2 regions of the Nonomuraea sp. H19 genome follow, and region 1 is predicted to be linked to the other one. Evidence: riboswitches for the same ligand, from Rfam matches in the RefSeq annotation. Region 1 holds a riboswitch; the other holds the start of a gene.
The links. A riboswitch is a leader RNA that binds a small molecule or an ion and turns the genes downstream of it on or off. The one in region 1 is predicted to bind glycine.
Positions count from the first base shown of each region.

Region 2: it holds a riboswitch for glycine, as region 1 does, so the genes downstream of both, gcvP (aminomethyl-transferring glycine dehydrogenase) here and gcvT (glycine cleavage system aminomethyltransferase GcvT) in region 1, are expected to answer to the same signal.

Region 1 covers NZ_JBQHCV010000004.1:325,439-333,839, forward strand. Annotated here, with positions in the region: gene ACTMTI_RS10870 (L-serine ammonia-lyase) at 1-1,171, opposite strand, end outside; gene gcvH (glycine cleavage system protein GcvH) at 1,229-1,618, opposite strand; gene gcvT (glycine cleavage system aminomethyltransferase GcvT) at 1,615-2,700, opposite strand; glycine riboswitch at 2,735-2,832, opposite strand; glycine riboswitch at 2,833-2,930, opposite strand; gene ACTMTI_RS10885 (hypothetical protein) at 3,025-3,882, shown strand; gene ACTMTI_RS10890 (epoxide hydrolase family protein) at 4,002-5,120, shown strand; gene ACTMTI_RS10895 (gamma-glutamyl-gamma-aminobutyrate hydrolase family protein) at 5,142-5,831, opposite strand; gene ACTMTI_RS10900 (3-oxoacyl-ACP reductase) at 5,840-6,604, opposite strand; gene ACTMTI_RS10905 (aldehyde dehydrogenase family protein) at 6,743-8,089, opposite strand; gene ACTMTI_RS10910 (glutamine synthetase family protein) at 8,098-8,401, opposite strand, start outside.
Region 2 covers NZ_JBQHCV010000022.1:69,187-77,587, forward strand. Annotated here, with positions in the region: gene ACTMTI_RS38835 (CDP-alcohol phosphatidyltransferase family protein) at 60-641, shown strand; gene ACTMTI_RS38840 (sugar phosphate nucleotidyltransferase) at 646-3,150, shown strand; gene ACTMTI_RS38845 (FHA domain-containing protein) at 3,466-3,978, shown strand; gene ftsR (transcriptional regulator FtsR) at 4,046-4,699, shown strand; gene ACTMTI_RS38855 (bifunctional nuclease family protein) at 4,831-5,301, shown strand; gene ACTMTI_RS38860 (MerR family transcriptional regulator) at 5,449-6,069, shown strand; glycine riboswitch at 6,365-6,462, shown strand; glycine riboswitch at 6,463-6,576, shown strand; gene gcvP (aminomethyl-transferring glycine dehydrogenase) at 6,632-8,401, shown strand, end outside.

The DNA.
Region 1 (8,401 bases):
GTCCGCCGATCGGATCGCAGGTCAGGCCCAGATTGTGTTCGATGCCGATCTCGGCGGCGTTCTCCACCTGCTCCGGCGTGCCGCCGAGGACCTCCGTGAGCCCGGCGGCGGCCATCGAGCAGGCCGAGCCGACCTCGCCCTGGCAGCCGACCTCGGCGCCCGAGATGGAGGCGTTCTCCTTGAACAGCACGCCGATCGCGGCGGCGGTCAGGAAGAAGCGGACCACGCCCTCGTCGTCGGCGTGCGGGACGAAGCGGGTGTAGTAGGTCAGAACGGCCGGGATGATCCCGGCGGCGCCGTTGGTGGGGGCGGTGACGATGCGGCCGCCGGCGGCGTTCTCCTCGTTGACCGCCAGCGCGAACAGCGCCACCCAGTCCATGGCCTGCAGCGGGTCCTTCTCCGCCGGCTCCGACTGCAGGCGGCGGTGGAGCTGGTTGGCGCGGCGCTTGACCTTGAGGCCACCGGGCAGTACGCCTTCCTTGGCGATGCCGCGGCGCACGCACTCCGACATGACGCGCCACAGGTTGAGGATGCCCGCGCGGATCTCCTCCTCGGTGCGCCCGAAGGCCTTCTCGTTCTCCAGCATGAGGGCGGAGATCGACAGGCCCGTGTTGGAGCAGTGCTTGAGCAGCTCCTCCCCGGTGGTGAAGGGGTAGGGGAGCACGGTGTCGTCCGGCTTGATGCGGTCGGCACCGGTGGCCTGCTCGTCCACCACGAAGCCGCCGCCGACCGAGAAGTAGACCTTCTCTCTGAGCTTCTCGCCGTCCGAGGTGTACGCGGTGAAGCGCATGCCGTTCGGGTGCTCGGGGAGCGAGATCTTGCGTTCGAAGACGAGGTCCTCGCCCACGACGAAGGGGATCTCGCGCGTGCCGTACAGCTTGACCGTGCCCGAGGCGCGCATGGCGGCCAGGCGGTCCTCGATCGTGTCGACGTCCACCAGCTCGGGCTTCTCGCCCGAAAGGCCCAGCAGGACGGCCTTGTCGCTGCCGTGGCCCTTGCCAGTCAGGCCCAGGGAACCGTACAGGATCGCCTCGACGCGGGCGACGCGCGGCAGGAGGCCGTCGTCGTGCAGGCCGCGGGCGAACTTGTGCGCGGCCGCCATCGGGCCGCCGGTGTGGGAGCTGGAGGGGCCGATGCCTATTTTGAAGAGGTCGAAGACGCTGATCGCCATTGATGTGCGCCCTTCAGGCAGGGCCGGGGCCCCGGTGAGGGCCCCGGCGAAATTAGATCAGGACTCACCCGAGGTGAGCGCCGTGTACTCCTCGGCGGACAGCAGGTCCTCCGGGTCGCCCTCCATACGGACGCGGAACATCCAGCCCTCGCCGTACGGGTCGCTGTTGGCGAGCGACGGGTCGTCCGCGACGGCCTGGTTCACCTCGACGATCTCGCCGCCGACCGGCGTGTAGATCTCGCTCACGGACTTGGTCGACTCCACTTCCCCGACCGAGTCGCCGGCCTCGACGACCGAACCGACATCGGGGAGCTGCACATAGACGACATCACCAAGCGCGTCGGCGGCATAGGCCGTGATGCCGACGGTCACGGTCAGCCCGTCGTCGACCCCGGCCACCCACTCGTGCTCCTTGGTGTAGCTCAGGTCGTCAGGGATGTTGCTCACTTCTTCCTCCTGTAAAAGGGCAGCTCGACCAGGTCCATAGGTTCTTGGCTGCCCCGGATGTCCACGGCCAGGCTTTTTTCGGCCCCGGTGTCCACGTAGGCCATCGCGATGGGCTTGCCCAGAGTCTGGGAAGGCGCACCGCTGGTGACCTCGCCGACGACGACGCCGTCTTTGGTGACCGGGTAACCATGTCGCGGCACCCGGCGGCCCCGTGCGACCAGGCCGACGAGGCGGCGCCGGGGCGGATCGTCCTTGACCGCCTCGAGCGCCGACCTGCCGACGAAGTCGCCGGGCTTGTCGAATTTCACCACTTTGCCGAGCCCCGCGTCGAACGGGGTGAGCTCGGCGGTGAGCTCGTTGCCGTACAGCGGCATACCCGCCTCCAGCCTGAGCGTGTCCCGGCTGGACAGGCCCGCGGGCTTGAGTCCGTACGGCTCGCCCGCGGCCATGAGCGCGTGCCAGAGGGGCACCGCGTCCTGGTTGGCGACGAAGAGCTCGAACCCGTCCTCGCCGGTGTAGCCGGTACGGGCGATGAGCGCCTCCCGCCCGTCCACCAGGCCGGGCAGGCCCGCGTAGTACTTGAGCCCGCCGAGGTCGGCGTCGGTGAGCGTGGCGAGGATCTCCTGGGAACGGGGCCCCTGTACGGCGATCAGGGCGTACTGGTCGGAGCGGTCTTCGACCACCGCGTCGTACGCCTTCGCGCGAATCGTCAGCTCATTCGCGACTTTTTCGTAGTTTGAGGCGTTTGCCACGACCATGAATTCCTCGTCGCCGAGCCGGTACACGATGAGGTCGTCGAGCACCCCGCCCCGCTCATTGACGATCATGGTGTATCTGGCCCGCCCGGGCGCCACCGCCGACAGGTGGCCGACCAGCGCGTAGTCCAGCGCCTGCCCGGCCTGCGGCCCTGTTACGAAGATCTCGCCCATGTGGGAGAGGTCGAACAGCCCGGCCGCCTCGCGAACGGCGTTGTGCTCCGCGGACTCGCTTCCGTACCGGAGGGGCATGAGCCACCCCGCGAAGTCGGTGAGCGTGGCGCCGAGGCTCTCGTGAACGTCTCGTAGCGGTGTCGGTCGGGACATTTTGCGCACCTCAGGACAGGATCGGATGCCAGCATCCTCCCCCTCTGTCATTGATGCCTGAGAGCTTCGCCCGGGTTTTACCGGACTTTCACCTTCGGCGAGGCCCCAGCAGGCCTGCTTTCCAGAGGACACCTCGTCCGTGCGGTCCTTTGCCTTGAGAGGTTCGCGGGGAGGGCTTGCTCCTTCAGGGACCCTGACCGGCTGTCAGGGTGCTCTCCCGCACGGTTTCGTCGGTGATGTCCGTCAGCCTAGTGCCGTGACGGGGGTGTTGTCGCGTACCGGTCTGTCCTGAACCGTCCGGGGGACGGTGACGTCGATAGAGGTATGAATCGGCGAACGGCGGCTCTGGGCCTCGCGGCCGCCCTGACAGTCACGTCCTGCGGCGCCCAGGAGGCCGCGGCTCCCGCGCCACCGCCTCGCTACGAGGCCAGTCTGACGGTGCTCGAAGGCGGCGGGCACGGGCCCCAGTTATGCACGATGGTCGCGGAGTCGAACCCGCCCCAGTGCGGTGGTCCCGACGTCATGGGCTGGGACTGGAGCAAGGTGAAGCATGAGTCGCTGGCCGGCGTGAAGTGGGGCTCGTACCGGGTGGTCGGCACCTGGGACGGCGCCCGGCTGACCCTGACGGAGCCGCCGGGAGAGCCGGTGCGGGCCAGGGAGGATCCGGCGGGGGAGGGCGGGTTCGCGAGCCCGTGCCCCAAGCCCGCGGGCGGCTGGCGGCCCGTCGATCCGGCCAGGGCGACGCAGGAGACCCTGGAGAAGGCGATGTCGCTGGCCGGGACGGCCGAGGAGTTCGCGGGAGCGTGGCTCGACCAGAGCTACCTGGACCCGCTCCTGACTCCCAGGGAGACGGAGAAGCAGGGCAACGATCCGAAGCGCCTGGTCCTGAATCTCAAGTTCACCGGCGACCTGGCGGGTCGTGAGAAGTGGATCCGGGGGGTGTGGGGCGGCGCGTTGTGCGTGAGCGGCGCGCAGCGCAGCCAGGCCGAGCTGCACGAGATCCAGCGGCAGGTGGAGGGCGAGATGGGCAGCGGCGGCCTCATCACGGCGTCTTCCAGCGTGACGCGGAACCGGGTGGAGGTGACCTCCTGGCTGACGAGCGATGACCTGCGCCGCAGGGTCGAGGAGAAGTACGGCAAGGACGTCGTCTTCTTCGACGACGTGCTGAAGCCGGTCGCGTAACGGCCGCGGGTGCCCGAGAAGGCATCCGCGGCTTTTCACCAGCATGTCGAGTGGCCGGCTTGCGTGGCACGAACCGTATGCTGTACGGTACGACGTACGATACGCTCGAAGGAGATCATGTGACCTTGCACGACATCCGGCCTTTCCGCCTCGAAACCGCCCAAGCCGATCTGGACGATCTGCACGCGCGGCTCGACCGGGTGCGCTGGCCGGACGAGGTCCCCGGTCTGGGCTGGGGATATGGCGTTCCGCTCGGCCACCTCAAGGAGCTGGTCGCGTACTGGCGTACCGGCTATGACTGGGCCGGCGCCCAGGCCGAGCTGAACCGGCATGACCAGTTCGTCACCGAGATCGACGGGCAGCGGGTCCACTTCCTCCACATCCGGTCCGCGAACCCCGATGCCCTGCCCCTGCTGATCACCCACGGCTGGCCCCGCTCCCCCGTGGAGTACCTCGACGTGATCGAGCCGCTCAGCCGGGACTTCCACCTGGTCATCCCGTCCCTGCCCGGCTATGGGCTGTCCGGTCCCACCCATGAGATCGGATGGGGCTCCACCCGCATCGCCAGAGCCTGGCTGGAGCTCATGACCCGGCTCGGCTACGAGCGTTTCGGCGTTCAGGGCGGTGACTGGGGCACCTGGATCTCGCGAGAGGTCGGCGTGCTGGCTCCGGAACGCGTCGCCGGCATGCACGGCAACGGCATCATCTGCTTCCCCATCGGCGCGCCCGGCGAGTTCGACGACCTGAGCGAGGTGGAGCAGGAACGCCTGGCCTTCCGCGAGCGCTACCTGACCGAGCAGTACGGCTACAAGCTCATCCAGTCGGCCCGGCCGCAGACCTTCGCCTACGGCATGGCCGATTCGCCGGTCGCGCTGCTGGCCTGGTTCGCCGGCGTCTACCACGAGTGGAGCGACGCCGGCATCGACACCGACCGGCTGCTGACCACGGTCATGCTCTACTGGCTGACCAACACCGCCGGCTCGGCCGCCCGGTCGTTCGTCGAGACGCCGGACACCGACCAGGACACCAGCGTCGAGTGGGAGCTCAAGCCGGCCACGGTGCCCACGTCGATCTCGGTTTTCCCCAAGGACATCCTGCGGCCGATCCGGCGCTTCGCCGAGCGCGACAACAACATCGTCGGCTGGGTGGAGCACGACCAGGGCGGCACGTTCGCCGCCCTGGAACAGCCGGAGGCGTTCGTCGCCGACGTCCGCGCGTTCTTCACGGGGCTGCGCTGAGGAGCACCGGCACTGAGCCGGTCAGCAGGCCGCCACCAGCGCCTCGAAGGTCGCGCAGTCGTCGGCCGCCTCCGGATGCCACTGCACGGCGACCGTGAACGGGCCCGAGTCCAGCTCGACCGCTTCGATCGTGCCGTCCTCGGCCGTGGCGGTGACGGTGAGGCCGGGGGCGAGGCGGTCGATGGCCTGATGGTGGTAGTGCGGGACGGTCACCGGCTCCGTGCCCAGGGCCTTGGCCAGCCGGGTGCCGGGGGCGGGGGTGATGGGCAGCGGGCCGAAACGGCCGGGCGCGGGGGAGTGGCCCGTGTGCCCGACCACGTCGGGGAGGTGCTGGTGGAGGGTGCCGCCGAGGGTGACGTTCAGCACCTGGAGGCCGCGGCAGATGCCCAGGAACGGCAGCTCGGCGTCGAGGGCGGCGCTGATCACGGCGAACTCCGCCTCGTCCCGAAATTTGCGGATATAGCTGGTCTTTTCCTCCGGTGTCGTGCCGTACCTGGCCGGGTCGATGTCGCCGCCCCCGGCCAGGATCAGCCCGTCCAGGCGGCTCACGACCTGCGCGGGATCGCCGGCCGGCGGCAGGACGACGGGCTGCCCGCCGGCGCGTACGACCTGCTCCACGTACATGTACGGCAGGAGCGCGACGGTCATGTCGGTCCACACCGTGAACTTCGCGGGCTCGACGTAGGACGTGATGCCGATGACAGGACGCACGACCCCTCCTAGAGCGGCGTCACGTAGGCGCCGGAAATGCCGCCGTCCACCAGGAACTCGCTGGCCGTGATGAACGACGCGTCGTCGCTGGCCAGGAACGCCACCGCGGCCGCGATCTCCGTGGCCTCGGCGAAGCGCCCCACGGGAACGTGCACCAGCCGCCGCTGCGCCCGCTCCGGGTCCTTGGCGAACAGCTCCTGCAGCAGCGGCGTGTTCACCGGCCCGGGGCACAGGGCGTTGACCCGGATGCCCTCCCTGGCGAACTGCACGCCGAGCTCGCGGGACATCGCCAGCACGCCGCCCTTGGAGGCGGTGTAGGAGATCTGCGACGTCGCCGACCCCATGACGGCCACGAACGAGGCGGTGTTGATGATCGAGCCCTTGCCCTGCCGCCGCATGTACGGGATCGCGTGCTTGCAGCACAGGTAGACGCTGGTCAGGTTGACCTCCTGGACGCGGCGCCAGGCGTCGATGCCGGTCTCCAGGATCGAGTCGTCGTCGGGCGGCGAGATGCCGGCGTTGTTGAAGGCGATGTCCACGCTGCCGTACGTCGCGTGCGCCGTCTCGTACATCCGCACGACGTCGTCCTCGCTGGTCACGTCGGCCTTGACGAAAAGGCCGCCGACCTCGGCCGCGGCCTTCTTGCCCGCCTCCTCGTCGACGTCCACGCAGACGACCCTGGCGCCTTCCTCGGCGAACCTGCGGGCCGTGGCCAGCCCGATGCCGCTGCCCGCGCCGGTGATGACGGCCACCCGATCCTGCAACCGCTGCACTGATCTCACTCCCTGCTCATTATTCGCTTTGCTCACTGCGCCGGGTTCACTCCCTGCTCATTTGGTCGTTCACCGCTCCTCATTCGCTTCGCGGAGTCCCTCCTTCGTCGGGCCTCCACTCCGCTCACTGCGTCGGGTTCACTCCCACGAAATGAAGACGTTCTTGGTCTCGGTGAACGCCGCCAGGGCGTCCGGGCCGAGCTCCCTGCCGAGGCCGGACTGCTTGAAGCCGCCGAACGGGGTCCAGTAGCGGACCGACGAGTGCGAGTTCACCGACAGCGCGCCCGCTTCGACCGCCCTGGCCACGCGCAACGCTCGTCCCACGTCGCGGGTCCAGATGGAGCCGCTCAGCCCGTAGGGGGTGTCGTTGGCGATCCGTACGGCCTCCGCCTCGTCCCGGAACGGCACGACCGACACGACGGGCCCGAAGATCTCCTCGGTGAACGCCCGGTCGGTGACGTCCGGGGTCAGCACGGTCGGCGGGAACCAGTAGCCCTTGCCCTGCGGGCAGGATCCCTGCAGGTAGGGGGTGCCGTCCGCGACGAAGCCGCGAACCCGGTCGAGATGCTCGGCGCTGATCAGCGGCCCCATCTCGGTGCTCTCGTCGAGCGGGTCGCCGACTTTGACGCCCTGTACGGCCGGGGTGAGCAGCGCCATGAACGCGTCGTACACGTCGGCCTGGACGAGCAGCCTGGACCGGGCGCAGCAGTCCTGGCCCGCGTTGTCGAAGACGGCATAAGGCGCGGTTTTCGCCGCCTTTTCGAGGTCCGCATCCGCGAAGACGATATTCGCGGATTTGCCGCCCAGCTCCAGCGTCACCCGCTTCACGTGGGCGGCGGCCTTGGCGGCGATCTCCTTGCCCACCTCGGTCGAGCCGGTGAACACGATCTTGGCCACGTCCGGGTGCTCCACCAGCCTGGCCCCCGCGACCTCCCCTGCCCCAGGCAGAACCTGGAGCACCCCCTCGGGGAGGCCCGCCGCCAAGGCCAGCTCGGCCAGCCTCAGCGCGGTCAGCGGAGTCCATTCGGCCGGCTTCACGATCACCGTGTTGCCGGCCGCGAGCGCGGGGGCGACGCCCCAGGACATGATCAGCATGGGGAAGTTCCACGGCACGATGACGCCCACGACGCCCAGCGGCTCCTGGAACGTGACGTCCACGCCGCCCGGCACCGGAATCTGCTTGCCGTGGTTGCGCTCGGGGGCGGCGGCGTAGAAGTGCAGCACGTCGCGTACGCTGCCGGCCTCCCAGCGGGCGCTCCCGATCGGGTGCCCGGCGTTGGCCAGCTCCAGCCGCGCCAGCTCCTCGCCGTGCTCGCCCACCAGGTCGGCGAAGCGCCGCAGCAGCCGCGCCCGGTCGCCCGGCGCCACGTCCCGCCACCCCGCGTACGCCTTCCTGGCACGCTCCACAGCCCGGTCGACCTCGGCCGCGTCGGCGAACTCGACCTCGGCGAGCACGTCCTCCGTCGCCGGATTAACGATCTTCATGCGTCCCTTCACATCCGCTCGAAACCACGGAACAGCTCCCAGTCCGTCACCGCCGCGTCGAAGGCGGTCAGCTCCACCCGCGCGTTGTTGGCGTAGTGCTCGACCACGTCCTCGCCGAACGACTCACACGCCAGCTTCGACCCCTCGAACAGGGCGAGGGCGTCGCGCAACGTGTGCGGCACCGTCTCGGCGCCCGAGGCGTAGGCGTTGCCCTCGTACGCCTCCTCCAGCGGCAGCTCGTTGTCGATCCCGTGCAGCCCGGCCGCGACCAGCGCCGCCACCGCCAGGTAAGGGTTGACGTCGCCGCCCGGC
Region 2 (8,401 bases), on a different contig from region 1:
GGAAAGGCGGCAGATAGGCGGGCCGCTGCGGCGCAGTTCCACGCAGTAGGGTCTGCTGCGTGAGCGAAACTTCCGCGGAGGACCGGATCTGGACGGTTCCTAACCTGCTGAGCTTCCTGCGTCTCCTGGGCGTGCCCGTGTTCCTCTGGCTGGTTCTCGGGCCCAAGGCGGACGGGTGGGCCATCGGGGTCCTCGCGGTTGCCGGGTTCACCGACTGGCTCGACGGGAAGATCGCTCGCGCGTTCAACCAGACCAGCAGGCTCGGCAGGATCATCGACCCGGCCGCGGACAAGCTCTACGTGTTCGCCACGATCCTGGCGCTGCTGCTACGGGAGGTCATCCCCTGGTGGCTGGTCGTGGTCATCCTGGGCCGCGAACTGTTCGTCGCGTGTTTCATCCCCGTCCTCCGCAGACACGGCTACCGGGCACTCCAGGTGCATTTCCTGGGCAAGGCCGCGATGTTCAACCTCATGTACGCCTTCCCTCTCCTCTTCCTTGCGTCCCACACTGGGTGGTATGCCGATATAGCCAGAATTGCTGGGTGGGCCTTCGCGCTCTGGGGAACGGGTCTGTACTGGTGGTCGGGGGTGCTGTATGTGATACAGGTGCGCCAACTCGCAACCTCGGCCAAAGAGGAGTGATCGGGTGAAGGCGGTCGTCATGGCAGGCGGGGAGGGCACTCGGCTGCGTCCGATGACCGCCAACCAGCCCAAGCCTCTGCTCCCCGTGGTCAACCGCCCGATCATGGAGCACGTGCTGCGCCTGCTCAAGCGGCACGGCGTCACCGAGACGGTGGTCACCCTCCAGTTCCTGGCGGCGCTGGTGCGCAACTACTTCGGCGACGGCGACGAGCTCGGCATGAGCCTCCAGTACGCCACCGAGGACCTGCCCCTGGGCACCGCGGGCAGCGTCGCGAACGCCGCCGACCGCCTCCGCGACGACCGTTTCCTGGTGATCTCCGGCGACGCTCTGACGGACATCGACTTAACCGACATGATCCGATTTCACCGGGAAAATGCGGCCCTGGTGACAATCGGCCTGAAGCGCGTGCCGAACCCCCTCGAGTTCGGGATCATCATCGTCGACGAGGGCGGCCGCGTACAGCGCTTCCTGGAGAAGCCCACCTGGGGCCAGGTCTTCTCCGACACCGTCAACACCGGCATTTACGTCATGGAGCCCGAGGTCCTCAGCGCGGTCGCCCCGGGCGAGCCCGTCGACTGGTCGGCCGACGTCTTCCCCGCCCTCCTCGACCGCGGCGCCCCCATCTACGGCTACGTGGCCGACGGCTACTGGGAGGACGTCGGCACCCACGAGAGCTATCTCAAGGCCCAGGCCGACGCCCTGTCCGGCAAGGTCAGCCTGGACATCGCCGGCTTCGAGCTCTCGCCCGGCGTGTGGGTCGCCGACTCGGCCTCGGTCGACCCCGACGCGGTGCTCAAGGGCCCGCTGCTCATCGGCGACTACGCCAAGGTCGAGGCGGGCGCCGAGTTGCGCGAGTACACCGTGCTCGGCAACAACGTCGTCGTCCGCGAAGGCGCCTTCCTGCACCGCGCGGTCGTCCACGACAACGTCTACCTCGGCCCCGGCGCCCACCTGCGCGGCTGTGTGATCGGCAAGAGCACCGACGTGATGGCCGGCGCCCGCATCGAGGAGAACGCCGTCATCGGCGACGAATGCGTCATCGAGGCCGAGGCGTACGTCTCCAGCGGCGTCAAGGTCTACCCCTTCAAGACCATCGAGGCCGGCGCGGTCGTCAACACCAGCGTCATCTGGGAGTCGCGCGGCCAGCGCAGCCTGTTCGGCCCCCGGGGCGTCAGCGGCCTGGTCAACGTGGAGATCACAGCCGAGCTGTGCGTGCGCCTGGCCAGCGCGTACGCCACCACCGTGAAGAAGGGCGAGTACGTCGTCACCTCCCGTGACTGCTCGCTGGCCGCCAGGGCGCTCAAGCGGGCCGTCATCGGCGCGCTCACCGCCGGCGCGATCAACGTGCTCGACCTGGAGGCCGCCCCGCTGCCGGTGGCCCGCTTCCACACCGCCCGCGAGTCGGCCGCCGGCGGCATCGCGCTGCGCACCACGCCCGGGGACCCGCAGAGCGTGGACATCATCATCATGGACGACCGCGGCGCCGACCTGCCCCCGGCCGCCCAGCGCAAGCTGGAGCGGGTCTTCTCCCGCCAGGAGTTCCGCCGCGCCTTCCCCGGCGAGATCGCCGAGCTCACCTACCCGGCCAGGGCGGTCGAGGACTACACCCAGGAGTTGCTGCGCCACGTCGGCGTGGGCGACGTCAGAGACATGAAGGTCGTCGTCGACTGCGCCGGCGGCACCTCCTCGCTGGTCATGCCCACGCTGCTGGGCCGGGTGGGCGTGGAGGTGCTGACCGTGAACGCCCGCCTCGACGACGTCTCGCCCACCGAGACGCTGGCCGAGCGCCGCCGCGACCTGCAGCGCCTGTCGGAGCTCGTGAGCTCCTCGCGGGCGGCGTTCGGCGTCCGCTTCGATCCGGTCGGCGAGCGCATCGCCCTCGTGGACGAGATGGGTCACCTCATCAACGACGAACGCGCCCTGCTCGTCGTGCTCGACCTCGTCGCCGCCGAGCGCAGGGGCGGCCAGGTGGCGCTTCCGGTCACCGCGACCAGGGTCGCCGAGCAGGTCTGCCGCTTCCACGGCGTCCAGGTGCAGTGGACCTCCACCTCCCTCGACGCCCTCACCTCGGCCGCGGCGGGCGCCGACATGATCTTCGCGGCGGATGGGCGCGGCGGGTTCGTGGTGCCGGAGTTCAGCCCCGCCATCGACGGGCTGGCCGCGTTCATGCGCCTGCTGGGCCTGGTCGCCCGCACCCGCCTGTCGCTCAGCCAGATCGACGCCAGGATCCCCGAGGTCAAGATGCTCAAACGCACCGTGCCCACGCCGTGGGCGGCCAAGGGCGCCGTCATGCGCTCGGTCATCGAAACGGCCGAGTCCGAGCCAGACGGCCACCGCATCGACACCACTGACGGCGTGCGGGTCGCCCGCGAGGACGGCAGCTGGGTGCTGGTCCTGCCCGCCGCCGCCGAGCCCGTCACCGACCTGTGGGCCGAGGCCCCCGACATGGACAGCGCCCAGGCCCTGCTCGAACGCTGGGCGCGCATCGTCGAGCAGGCCGCGTCCTGACCGCCGATCACGCAACGTGGCGGTACGGTGGGAAAAGCTGCGGACGCAGGCCCCGCAGCCGGCAAAGTGCCGCAGAATTGCGGCTCATGCGCGCGCACGGCGCCGCAAGATCGTAATGTATAAACGCGCGGCGGCATGGACCACGGGGCGGAAGCGGCGGTAACTTTGTCTGCGTCCAAACCAACCGTCCAGCGCCCCGAGTTGACCTTTGCCGCTGATCAGCGTAAGTTGCGGCATTCGCAAACGTGAAAAGCGAAGCGAGGCGCGCCCCGAGCACCGTCGCCGCGTCTTCGCGGTAGGAGGCCGAGCCGATCGATGCCGAGCGTCTACTGCACGCAGTGCGGGCACGCCAACCCCGAGGATGCCCGTTTCTGTTCCCGCTGTGGGTCACCGCTGACCAGACCCGAGGTCTCCGGGGACACCACGTCGACGATCTCGGTCGCGGGAATCGAGGCGTACGAGGCTGAGACAGGCGACATGCTCCTGGCCGAGAGGGCGCTGCTCGAGCAGCTGCCGCCCGGCACGGCGTTGCTCTCGGTGACCAGGGGTCCCAATCAGGGGAGCCGCTTCCGGCTCGACAAGGAGCTGACCACGACCGGGCGCCACCCGGAGAGCGACATCTTCCTGGACGACATCACCGTCTCCCGCCGCCACGTCGAGTTCTACCGCCACCGCGGCGGCCAGTTCTCGGTGCGTGACGTGGGCAGCCTCAACGGCACCTACGTCAACAGGGAGCGGATCGAGGAGGTTCCCCTGCACTCCGGAGACGAGGTGCAGATCGGCAAGTTCCGCCTCGTCTTCCTGATGCGTGGCAACTCCGGCGCATGATTGAGCGAAGCGAGCGATCAAGGCACGCGGCTTCGTGCGAGGTCATGCGGCCGGCAGAGGAGGCCGCATGACCTCACAGGCCGCGCGCTCGCACATGAGTATCGGGGAGGTGCTCGCGCTGCTCCAGGGCGAGTTCCCCGATGTGACCATCTCCAAGATCAGGTTTTTGGAGGGCGAGGGGCTGATCGAGCCCGAGCGCAGCCCTTCCGGCTACCGCAAGTTCACCCACCTGCACGTGGAGCAACTGCGCTTCATCCTGACCGAGCAGCGTGACCACTACCTGCCGCTGCGGGTGATCAAGGACAGGATGGCCGAGAGCTTCGGCCGCCCCCGCGCGGTGCAGGACAAGCAGGAGGTCAGGCTCAGCCGGGCGGAGCTGCTGGAGGCGGCCGGGATCGACGAGGAGACGCTCGCCGAGCTCGAGGACTACGGCCTCCTGGAACCGGTGGCCAGGCGCTACGACGAGGAGGCGCTCAAGGTGGCGCGGACCGTCGGCGCTCTGGCCCGCTTCGGCCTGCACGCCAGGCACCTGCGCGCGGTCAGGGCCGCGGCCGAGCGCGAGTGCGGCCTGGTGGAGCAGACCGTCGCCCCCATACTGAAACGACGCGCCCCGGGGGCCATCGGCGAGGCCGACGAGGTCGCCCGAGAGTTGTCCACGCTCCTGCTCGACCTGCACGCATCCCTTGTGCGCACGGGGGTGCGAGCTGTGTTGGGGCGTTGAGACCGTAGCGAGCTGGGAGGCGGGGGCACATCCAGGCCCGCTGGGTGTTACGTTGAATTGAAGTAGCCAGTCAGCAGAAGCGACGAGCAAATAGCTGTGCCGGGTGACCGGTCAGGAATACGGAGCAGCCCGTGTTGCAGATGGAGGTCGTGGGCGTACGAGTTGAAATGCCCACAAATCAGCCGATCGTCTTGCTCAAGGAGGCACACGGGGAGCGGTTCCTTCCTATATGGATTGGCATGACCGAAGCCACGGCCATCGCCCTGGCCCAGGCGGAGGAGCCACCGCCCCGGCCGCTCACCCATGACCTCTTCCGAGACGTGCTCAGCGCCCTCGGCGTCGGCCTGCGGGCGGTCAACATCGTCGCGCTGCGCGACGGCATCTTCTTCGCCGACCTCGTCTTCTCCAACGGCGTGGAGGTGAGCGCGCGGCCGTCGGACTCGATCGCGCTCGCGCTGCGCACGGGAGCGCGCATCTTCGCCAGCGAGGAGGTGGTCCAGGAGGCCGGCGTAGTCATCCCGGACGACCAGGAGGATGAGGTGGAGAAGTTCAGGGAGTTCCTTGACACGATCACTCCCGAAGACTTCGGCAGGGCGGGGTAGGTATTTCGGTGCATTTACGCTTCACGACGCGCCGAGCCGGATCGTTGACTCGCCATGGTCACGGTCCTACGGTGCAAGTGAAACCTGCGGTCGCCCTTTACGAACCCCCAGATCAGGCCGTGGGATGAGAGAAAGCCGGAGGTCCGCGTGGCGGTCAGCAGCGGCGAGGGAAAGACGGCCGGCCAGGAAGATCCGGTGCGGCGTGAGGACGCGCGGCAGCGTGCCGGAGAGCAGGGTCTGCTCTTCGACGAGCAGCCCGCGGCGTTGCCGGGCGACATCGGATACCGCGGGCCGACGGCCTGCGCGGCGGCCGGCATCACCTACAGGCAGCTTGACTACTGGGCGCGCACGGGGCTGGTCGAGCCCACGATAAGAGCCGCGCACGGATCGGGCTCCCAGCGGCTCTACAGCTTCCGCGACATCCTGGTGCTCAAGGTCGTCAAGCGGCTCCTCGACACCGGGGTGTCGCTGCAGCAGATCCGCACGGCCGTGCAGCACCTGCGCGATCGCGGGGTCGCCGACCTCGCGCAGATCACGCTCATGAGCGACGGCGTCAGCGTCTACGAGTGCACCTCGGCCGACGAGGTGATCGATCTGCTCCAGGGCGGTCAGGGCGTGTTCGGCATCGCGCTCGGCCGGGTCTGGCGCGAGGTCGAGGGATCCCTCGCGGAGCTGCCGGGGGAAAGAGCGGCGGTCGAGGACACCGTCCCGGCCGACCACCCCGCTGACGAACTCGCCCAGCGGCGACGCGCGCGACGCATAGGGTAGGCGCGCAAACCGCCGCTGCCTGGTGCGCGCCGCTGGACGCGCCACGCCGTAGGCGCGCAAACCGCGGCCTGCGGCGCATCGCTGGACGCGCCACGCCGTAGGCGCAGGCCGCTGCCTGTTGTGCACCGCATGGACGCGCCACGCCGTAGGCGCGCAAACCGCGGCCTGCGGCGCATCGCTGGACGCGCTACGCCGTAGGCGTTGCCTGGAGTGCTGGACGTTTCGCATAGGGTAGTAATCGCCCGGCGACGTAGCATGTATCGCATAGGGTTGTAATCTAGGACAGCAAGGCTGACGACCCCGTGCGGGAGAGTCTCCGGGCCCTCGGGTCCGGAGCGCCGAAGGAGCAACCCTCCCCGGAATCTCTCAGGCATCCTGTACCGCTCGGGCGAGGCAACTCTGGAAAGCAGGCGCGCCCGCCAGGCGCGCCTCACCGACGGTGCAAGCCCCTGTCCCGGGGTGAAGCTCTCAGGTCGCGGTGACGCCCGCGCTGACAGAGGGGGAGATCCGGCACTCGCCCGCGCCCTGGCGCCGGTCTCCATAGCCTCGGGAGGCATTCCCTATGACCGATCTGTCCGCTCCGCCGTTCTCGTCCAGGCACATCGGCCCATCGGAGTCCGAGCAGCAGCGCATGCTCGAGGCCGTCGGCTTCGAGTCCGTGGCGGACCTCGTGGCAGTGGCCGTCCCCGAGGCCATCAGGGCCAAGGACCGGCTCAAGCTGCCCGCCGCGGCGAGCGAGACCGAGGCGATCGCCGAACTGCGCTCCCTCGCCGACCGCAACCGGGTGCTCACCTCCATGATCGGCCTCGGCTACCACGACACGATCACGCCCGCCGTCATCCGCCGCAACCTGCTGGAGAACCCGGGCTGGTACACCGCGTACACGCCGTACCAGCCGGAGATCTCGCAGGGCCGCCTCGAGGCGCTGCTGAACTTCCAGACCGTCGTCTCCGACCTCACGGGCCTGCCCGTCGCCGGAGCGTCCCTGCTCGACGAGGGCACCGCCGCCGCCGAGGCCATGACGCTGGCCCGCCGCGCCGGCAAGTCCAAGAGCAGCGTGTTCGTGATCGACGCCGACACCCTGCCCCAGACCAAGGCCGTGCTGGCCACCAGGGCCGAGCCGCTCGGCATCACGCTGGTGGAAAGCCCGCTGGACGGCGAGCTGCCCGAGTGCTTCGGCGTGCTCGTCCAGTACCCGGGGGCCTCCGGGCGGGTGCGCGACTTCCGCGCCGTGGCCGCCGCGGCCCGCGAGATGGGCGCGCTCGTGGTGGCCGCCGCTGACCTGCTGGCCCTGACGCTCGTGGCCGCGCCGGGCGAGCTGGGCGCCGACATCGCGATCGGGTCCTCGCAGCGCTTCGGGGTGCCGTTCGGGTTCGGCGGGCCGCACGCCGCGTACATGTCCGTCCGCGAGGGCCTGCAGCGCCAGCTTCCCGGGCGTCTCGTGGGCGTGTCCGTGGACGCCGACGGCGACCCCGCCTACCGGCTCGCGCTGCAGACCCGCGAGCAGCACATCCGCCGCGAGAAGGCCACCAGCAACATCTGCACCGCGCAGGTCCTGCTCGCCGTCATCGCCGGCATGTACGCCGTCTACCACGGTCCCGACGGGCTGCGCCGCATCGCCCACCGGGTGCACCGGCACGCTGTCGCCCTCGCCGAGGGACTGCGCCGGGCCGGCCTGGAGGTCGTGCACCGCGAGTTCTTCGACACCGTCCTGGTCCGGGTGCCCGGCCGGGCCGCCGAGGTGGTCGCCGCGGCCGCCGAGCGGGGCGTCAACCTCTGGCGGGCCGGCGACGACCACGTCTCCATCGCCTGCGACGAGAAGACCGGCGCCGCCGAGGTCGCCGCGGTGTGGGCGGCCTTCGGCCTGTCCGGCACGGACGTGGACATCGAGGGCTGCTCGGACGCGCTGCCCGCCGGGCTGCTGCGCGAGTCGGCGTACCTGACGCACCCGGTCTTCCACAGCCACCACTCCGAGACCGCGATGCTGCGCTACCTGCGCAGGCTGCAGGACAAGGACATCGCGCTCGACCGCTCCATGATCCCGCTCGGCTCCTGCACGATGAAGCTCAACGCGAGCACCGAGATGGAGCCGATCACCTGGCCCGAGTTCGCCGCGATCCACCCGTACGCGCCCGCCGACCAGACCGAAGGCTACCTGGAGCTGATCGGCACGCTGGAGCGCTGGCTGGCCGAGGTCACCGGCTACGACGCGGTCTCCATCCAGCCGAACGCCGGCTCCCAGGGCGAGTTCGCCGGGCTGCTCGCCATCCGCGCCTACCATCGCGCGCACGGGCAGGCCGGACGCGAGGTCTGCCTCATCCCGTCCTCCGCG